Regions from separate parts of the Pseudomonas sp. M30-35 genome, predicted to be linked through region 1. Evidence: predicted binding sites of a transcription regulator. Region 1 holds the regulator's gene; the other holds the start of a gene.
The links. The regulator sigma-54, encoded in region 1, starts transcription at its own class of promoters, with help from an activator protein. The targets are predictions, from matches to a motif close to ANTGGCATNNANNTTGCTNT.
Positions count from the first base shown of each region.

Region 2: the regulator sigma-54 is predicted to act here: its motif matches at 2,331-2,350, upstream of B9K09_RS15000 (flagellar basal body rod protein FlgF).

Region 1 is NZ_CP020892.1:3,878,785-3,882,953, reverse strand. It holds gene rapZ (RNase adapter RapZ) at 1-720, opposite strand, end outside; gene ptsN (PTS IIA-like nitrogen regulatory protein PtsN) at 737-1,201, opposite strand; gene hpf (ribosome hibernation-promoting factor, HPF/YfiA family) at 1,217-1,525, opposite strand; gene B9K09_RS17955 (RNA polymerase factor sigma-54) at 1,714-3,228, opposite strand; gene lptB (LPS export ABC transporter ATP-binding protein) at 3,363-4,088, opposite strand; gene lptA (lipopolysaccharide transport periplasmic protein LptA) at 4,092-4,169, opposite strand, start outside.
Region 2 is NZ_CP020892.1:3,251,112-3,255,280, forward strand. It holds gene flgH (flagellar basal body L-ring protein FlgH) at 1-648, opposite strand, end outside; gene flgG (flagellar basal-body rod protein FlgG) at 710-1,495, opposite strand; gene B9K09_RS15000 (flagellar basal body rod protein FlgF) at 1,542-2,282, opposite strand; gene flgE (flagellar hook protein FlgE) at 2,480-3,787, opposite strand; gene flgD (flagellar hook assembly protein FlgD) at 3,832-4,169, opposite strand, start outside.

The DNA of each region.
Region 1 (4,169 bases):
GGCAGCGAAGCGTGGCAGCCATTTGCTCAGGTAAGCATGGATGTCTTGATACATCTCCTGAACATCCGCCTGGTTGTCTAAATAGTCAGAGACGGGTTGTTCCAGGCCAGAAAAGTTGCGCAACTCGGGACGCCAGTATGGGTTGGGCAGGCAACGCACATCAAACACCACGTCCGCATCTACTGGCATGCCGCGTTTGAAGCCAAACGACTCAACCAGAAATGCAGTGCCTGGGTCTGGCTTGTTGAGCAAGCGCAGGGCGAGGGTATCGCGTAGCTGGTAGAGATTGAGGTGAGTGGTGTCGATCTTCAAGTCGGCCAGGTCGATGATAGGCTCCAGTAGTAGAGCTTCATCGGTAATGGCTTCTGCCAACGAGCGGTTGTCGTTGGTCAGCGGATGGCGCCGACGTGTTTCGGAGAAGCGTTTGAGCAGGGTTTCTTCGTTTGCATCCAGATACAGCAGGTCGCATTGAACATTGCGCGCCCGCACTTGCTCAAGCAGCTCTGGAAACATGTTCAAGTCGCTTGGCAAGTTGCGTGCGTCAATGGACACAGCAACATTTGGGCGAACTGAATCTTCCTGCTGAAATGCTCGCTCAGCTAGCTGTGGCAACAAGCTGGCTGGCAAGTTATCGATGCAGTAAAAGCCGTTGTCTTCAAGTACATCAAGCGCCGTACTTTTACCTGATCCAGAACGACCGCTGACAATAATCAAGCGCATGTAGATTCTCTGCCATTTAGCTGTTGTTCTGTATGTCGACAACAACCTGATACAGGGCGTCATTGCTTTGCGCTTGGCGCAGACGTTCGCGGACATCGCTGCGATCAAGCATGCTAGCGATTTGGCGAAGTAGCTCCAAGTGCTCGTCCGTTGCTGCTTCAGGAACCAGCAGTACGAATAGCAAATCTACCGGTGCGCCATCGATCGCGTCGAAATCTACAGGTGATTCTAGTCTGAGCAAGGCACTGATTGGCGCGTTGCAAGCAGGCAGGCGGCAGTGCGGAATGGCAATGCCATTGCCAAAACCGGTGGACCCGAGTTTCTCGCGGGCAATCAGGCTCTCGAAGATGTCTTGTCCATCGAGGTCGGGCAGTTCGCGCGCAACCAAGTTGGCAATCTGTTCGAGAACACGTTTTTTACTGCCACCCGGCACGTTCATCAAGGAACGGCCGGGGGTCAGGATATTTTCAAGTCGGATCATAGGAGTTGGGCGATATCAACGGGCCATTGCGCCCTGTTGACGGTCGAGCTGCTTTTCCTTGTGCTTGATAAGTTGTCTGTCGAGTTTGTCGGTCAGTAAATCGATTGCTGCATACATATCATCATGCTCGGCATTAGCAACTATTTCGCCGCCTGCAATGTGTAAGGTGGCTTCGATTTTCTGCTTGAGCTTCTCGACCTCCATAATGACTTGCACATTAGTAATCTTGTCGAAGTGGCGTTCTAGTCGACTGAGTTTTTCGTCGATGTAGTCACGCAGGGCGTCGGTCACATCTAGCTGGTGTCCACTGATGTTGACTTGCATACCGCATTCTCCTTGTTGCCGTGTGTAAGAGACAGGCTGTTTTGCCTGCCGCCGGAACACTTTGGCGCGGAAAAAACTCAGTCATCGAGTCTGGCATTTCACGCTCTGAATATTTGCAGTATGGCTGCATTTATCCAAGAGGGCGTCAGTTCGATATTGCTTGAGACAATTTTCCTGTTCATCAACTGCTACATCAATCGCTTGCGTTCACTTGAAGGCGCGATACCGAGGGACTCACGGTATTTAGCAACGGTGCGGCGAGCTACTTGAATGCCTTGTGCCTCCAGTAAACCAGCGATCTTGCTGTCACTCAATGGCTTTTTTGCATTTTCCGCTGCAACCAGTTTTTTGATAATCGCGCGGATCGCTGTAGATGAGCATTCTCCGCCTTCGGAGGTGCTTACATGGCTGGAGAAGAAATATTTCAACTCGTAAATGCCACGCGGAGTGTGCATAAATTTTTGCGTGGTAACGCGCGAGATTGTCGACTCGTGCATGCCCACCGCTTCGGCGATGTCGTGCAGCACCAGAGGCTTCATGGCCTCGTCACCATAGTCGAAGAAGCCGCGCTGGTGCTCAACAATCTGGGTCGCGACTTTCATCAGTGTTTCGTTGCGGCTCTGCAGGCTTTTTATAAACCAGCGGGCTTCCTGTAGTTGATTGCGCATAAAGGTGTTGTCAGCGCTGGAGTCGGCGCGGCGTACAAAGCCTGCGTACTGCGCATTCACCCGTAGTCGAGGCATGGCTTCCTGATTGAGCTCTACCAGCCAGCGCTCGTTGTGTTTGCGCACAATGACATCAGGAACCACGTACTCAGGCTCACTCGATTCGATCTGCGAGCCGGGGCGAGGGTTGAGACTCTGGATTAGTTCGATAACTTGACGCAGGTCGTCTTCTTTGAGCTTCATGCGGCGCATGAGCTGGCTGTAGTCACGACTGCCAAGCAGGTCAAGGTAATCATTGGCGAGGCGCTGGGCTTCGGTTAGCCAGGGCGTCTTGGCGGGCAGTTGGCGCAGTTGTAATGTCAGGCACTCGCGTAGATCGCGTGCGGCAATACCTGAAGGCTCGAACTGTTGAATGCGGTGCAGGACGGCTTCAATTTCGTCCAGCTCGATATCCAGTTCAGGGTCAAAGGCTTCAAGAATCTCTTCGAGGGTTTCTTCGAGGTAGCCTTGAACGTTGATACAGTCGATCAGGGTGACCGCGATCAAGCGATCCTTATCCGACATCGGCGACAGGTTGAGCTGCCAGAGCATATGGCTCTGTAGGCTTTCACCGGTGGAGGTGCGTGTGGTGAAGTCCCACTCGTCATCGTCGCTACTGCTCGGCAGGCTGCTGGCGCTGGTCTGGTAGATATCTTCCCAGGCGGTATCAACGGGCAATTCGTTGGGAATGCGTTCATTCCACTCGCCATCTTCCAGGTTGTCCACGGTTTGTGGGGCGTCTTGGAAGCTGGTTTCCTGGTAGGTGTCTTGTTGCGGGGGCTGCTCAACCGTAGCGGTTTCGGCTCCGTCGGCCATAGGGTCCGAGTTATCGAAATCTTCGCCTTCTTCTTGGCGTTCGAGCATTGGGTTCGACTCCAGTGCCTCCTGGATTTCTTGTTGAAGATCCAAGGTCGACAGTTGGAGCAAACGAATGGCTTGTTGCAGCTGAGGAGTCATCGTCAGCTGCTGGCCCATCTTCAGGACTAGCGATGGTTTCATTGCAGACCTTATTTACCTGCGTCTCTGCGCAATCTACTACAGGGCACCTGGGGCGCCTCAAGGAAGCAAATTATATGCCTGAACTGCAGTGCTTTGCCTAGATATTGAGGCTTATCGGTTGATAAAAACCGCAGTTAAAGACGGAATTCATGACCCAAGTAGACTTCTTTAACTGTCTGGTTGGCGAGAATCGCCTCTGCGTCGCCTTCCGCAATGAGCTGGCCATCGCTGACGATATAAGCTGTTTCGCAGATATCAAGCGTTTCGCGCACGTTGTGGTCGGTGATCAGCACGCCGATGCCTTTGGCTTTTAAGTGGTGAATGATTTGCTTGATATCGCCAACAGAAATCGGGTCAACACCGGCAAATGGCTCATCGAGCAAGATGAATTTCGGTGCAGTTGCCAAGGCGCGGGCGATTTCAACGCGGCGCCGCTCGCCGCCGGAAAGACTCATGCCCAAGTTGTCACGAATGTGGTGAATATGGAACTCCTCAAGCAGGTTCTCCAATTCAGCTTCGCGGCCAGCACGGTTGAGCTCTTTGCGCGTCTCAAGGATTGCCATGATGTTGTCGGCAACGCTGAGCTTGCGAAAAATTGATGCCTCTTGCGGCAGGTAACCAATGCCTGCGCGCGCGCGGCCGTGCATTGGCTGGTGGCTGACGTCTAGGTTGTCAATCAGAATGCGTCCCTGGTCAGCCTGGACTAAGCCCACAATCATGTAGAAGCAGGTGGTTTTACCTGCACCGTTAGGGCCAAGCAGGCCGACGATTTGGCCGCTATCAATGCTCAGGCTAACGTCACGGACAACCTGGCGGCTTTTGTAGCTTTTCGCCAGGTGTTGGGCTTTCAATGTAGCCATTAATTACTGCCCTTGGGTGGGTTTGTTCTTCGGTTGAATCACCATGTCGATACGCGGGCGCGGCGTGGTCACTTTGCTACC
Region 2 (4,169 bases), 630 kb from region 1:
TTGACTGGCGTCGGCAAAGGCGCCAGTTCCGGAATAGGTGATGCGCGCGTCAGCGATACGGGTTGATGACACCGTGTTGTCGGTGGCGACATCATCGGCACGCACCAGGCCGGCAATCCGTACCAGTTCATCACCGGTATTGAGCGTCATCCACTTCTCGCCGCGCACCGAAAGAATGCCGTTTGGCAGCACTTCAGCGACGGTCACGGTTACCGAGCCCGTCAAGCTGTTGCCCTGCGCGGCCTTGCTGTCGCCTTGGGTATCACGATTGCCGCTGTATGACGCGCTCAGCGACAGGTCGCCATCAGAGAATGGGTTGGAGCCTGTTACCGAACCGCCGAACAATGAGGTCAGACCGAGGCTGGTTTTGCTGTCTTTGGAAATTTGCGAACCGGCGTTTTTGCTGGCCTGGGTTTTCTCATTCAAGGTGATGGTGATGATGTCACCCACCCGATACGCCTTGCGATCGGTAAACAGATTGTTATCAAAACCGGTTTGATAGATGGAGCCGTTATTCTGCGCAGCGGGCAGCGGTGTACGCGGCAACACAGGCGAGTAATATGGATCATTCGGCTTGGCTACAGGCGCAACGCAGCCACTTAGCAGCGTGGTGCACAACAGTAAGGAAACAATAATTAGCCGGTTCATAAATCCACCCTCGCGGTGTAACAGTTAACGCAAAGGCCAGCTAACAGCCTGGCCAAAACCATCAAAGATTCTGAGTAATAAAGGACAACATTTGGTCAGCGGTTGAGATGACTTTGGAGTTCATCTCGTAGGCGCGTTGAGTGGTGATCATATTCACCAACTCTTCAACCACGCTGACGTTGGAGTTTTCCAAGGTGTTTTGCAAAGTCGTACCCAAGCCATTCAAACCAGGTGTACCCACTTGTGGAGCGCCGCTGGAAGCGGTCTCAAGAAACAGGTTGCTGCCGATGGCTTCAAGACCCGCAGGGTTAATAAAGTCAGCGGTCTGCAAGTTGCCGATAACTTGCGGCTGAGGATTACCGGCGGTGGTTACCGAAACCGTGCCGTCCTCACCCACGGTGAAGGTTTTAACTTCGTTGGGCAGCACCATGGCGGGCTCCAACGGAAAGCCATTGGAGGTCACAACCTGGCCATCGGAATCCAGGTGGAAGCTACCGTCACGGGTGTAGGACACCGTGCCGTCCGGCATCAACACCTGGAAGAAACCACGGCCGTTGATCGCCATATCCAGCGGCTGCTCGGTAGTCTGCAAGCTGCCAGCGGTGAAGATCTTCTGAGTGCCAACAATTCTCACACCGGTACCCAGCTGCAAACCTGAAGGCAGCTCACTGTCTTGGCTCGACTGGCCGCCTGGCTGACGACGGATCTGATAAAGCAGATCCTCAAATTCAGCGCGATCGCGTTTGAAACCCGTCGTCGAAACGTTGGCCAGGTTGTTGGAAATAGTGGTCAGGTTCATGTCCTGAGCGGACAAACCGGTTTTGCTGACCCACAGTGCCGGAATCATATTGGTTCTCCTCGGGTGACGTTTTCACGTCGCCGCGTACTGATAATTAGCTAAGTTGCAAAACCCGCGCCATTGCCGACGCATTGTCTTCGGCGGTGCGCATCATCTTTACTTGCAGCTCGAATTGGCGGGACAACGACATGATCGCGGTCATCTCTTCCACCGCGTTGACGTTGCTTGATTCGAGAAAACCCGAAGTCAGTCGCACGCTCGCATCGGCCTGCACTCGCTGGCCACTCTTGAGACGCATCATGCCGTCGGTGCCCTTCTCCAACTGCTTAGGGTCCGGGTTAACCAGCTTCAGTCGATCAACCTCTGCCAGCACATTTGGCGCCTCACCCAATGCACGAATACTGATGGTGCCGTCCTGACCGATATCGATCCCCTGCTCTGGCGGCACGGCAACTGGCCCGGCATTGCCCATAACCGGCAAACCATTGCCAGTGCGCAGCACGCCTAGCGCGTCGACATTCAAGCTGGCAGTACGCACATAAGCTTCGCTGCCATCGGGCGCCTGCACGGCAAGCCAGCCATGACCGCCGATTGCAACGTCAAGGTCGCGTCCTGTTTCCTGCATGGAGCCCGGAGTAAAGTCAGTACCTGGACGCTCACTCATTGCATAAACGCGCGACGGATACACATCACCGAATGATGAAATAGCCCGCGCCTGCTCAAAGTCACGGCGAAAGCCGCTGGTTGAAATATTCGCCAAGTTGTTGGCGTGCGCGCGCTGTGCCAGCGTGTTGTTCTGAGCGCCAGTCATGGCGACGTAAAGCATTTTATCCATGGTAACTCTCCGAGATAGGCGTGCTGCCTTGTGCTCTATACAGGCAATATTGCAAAGCCTGTGCCACACTCGAAAATTAACCGTAAACCATTGATAAAATTAGATTTTATAAAACAAAAAAGCTCCAAAAGGAGCTTTTTAATAGAGCGAACGGCGAGACTTTGCCGCGAACGGCAAAGCCATGTCGGCCAGCTGGATCAACGCAGGTTGATAATGGTCTGGGTCACCGCACTTTCAGTCTCGATGGTTTTTGCATTCGCCTGATAATTGCGCTGCGCAACGATCAAGTTAACCAACTGGTCAGACAGTTCGACGTTTGAGTCTTCCAGCGCTCCCGACTGCAAAGCACCCAAGGTGCCGCTGCTTGGCGTGCCGATCACCGGCTCACCCGATTCAAATGACTGCACCCATGCCGTTTTACCCACCGGCGTCAGACCTTGCATATTGGCAAAGTTGGCCAACACCACTTGCCCCTGCACCTTCGACTGGCCGTTGGTGTAGCGCGCAAAAATCACACCGGTGTCATCAATCTCAAGGCCCGCCAGCTCACCCGTGGTGTAACCGTTTTGGTCAACACTATTCACCGCAAACAAACTCGAATACTGGGTCGTGCCACGGAAGTCAAAATTAACCCCAGTCGCACTAGCCGTTGCACCGTTACCACTCCAGACCGGAGGCGTACCACCATCGGATGCGGCGGGAACCCAGTTGGTCATATTCAACGTACCATTTGCAGCCACAGTGAAATCTGCCGATGTCATCGCTGCGGTATCCAACTGGCCTGCCGCATTAAAGGTCAGGTTGGCCGTGTACGGGTCGGTCGATGTCGGGTCCGCCGGGTTGCGCCCATCGACCAACACATTCATCTGCCAGGTATTAGCACCGGTTTTGATGTAATACTGAGTAAATGCGTGTGAGTTGCCCTGCGAGTCGAAGATATTGACCGAGGTCGACGAGTTAAATGTGGTTGGATCATTCGGATCAAACGGCGTTGTCGTCGGCACTTCGTTGGTCGAGTTCAGGTTGAAAGGCTGAGTAATGGTACTCGTCGGCTTCGGTGCCTGGCTGGCCGTCTCAACTTTAAGATCAGAGATGATGCCGTTTTGCAGATTGCCGTTGCCATCCACCGCATAGCCTTGCAGCTTGTAGCCGAAGTTATTGACGATATTGCCAGCGCGGTCAGTACCGAAATAACCGGCACGGGTGTAGCTGATATCACCATTGTTGCTGGTGCGGAAAAAGCCGTTACCGTTAATCGCCAAATCCAATGAGTTCTGCGTGTAGTTGACGTTGCCCTGATTGAATTGTTGCGAAACGTCACTGAGCAACACCCCGCTACCTTGGGCGTTCTTGCCGGAGCCAAGCACCGAAGCCGCATACACGTCAGCAAACTCCGCCCGCGACTGTTTAAAGCCGGTCGTGCCTGCGTTGGCGATGTTATTACCCGTAACGTTGAGATCGCTGGTCGCTGCGCGCAGACCGCTAAGCCCGATATTGAACGCCATGGAAAACTCCTTTGCCGGAACAGCCGGCCATTAAATCGTGATGATTATTGACCGATGACCTGAACCTGCGAGAGCGGCACACTGCCCAGCCCTGCCAAATTCAGCATGAGTTCGCTGCCGCCCAAAGTGACACTGTCAACGTTGGCCGGAAGCATGGTGTAAAGACCCTTGGTTTCACCCGCGTAGGTCGCTTCCGCCTCAAAGGTGTAAGTGCCCGGCGGCATAAGATTGCCGCTTGAATCCTTGCCATCCCAGATGAAGCTGATGTTGCCTGCTTCCTGCTCACCCAGGTTGACTCGGCCAACCACTGACCCGGCGCTGTCTTTAACATTGACGTAGACGTTGCTACTGCTGGTCGGCAGAACCAGGCTGGCCTTGAAGC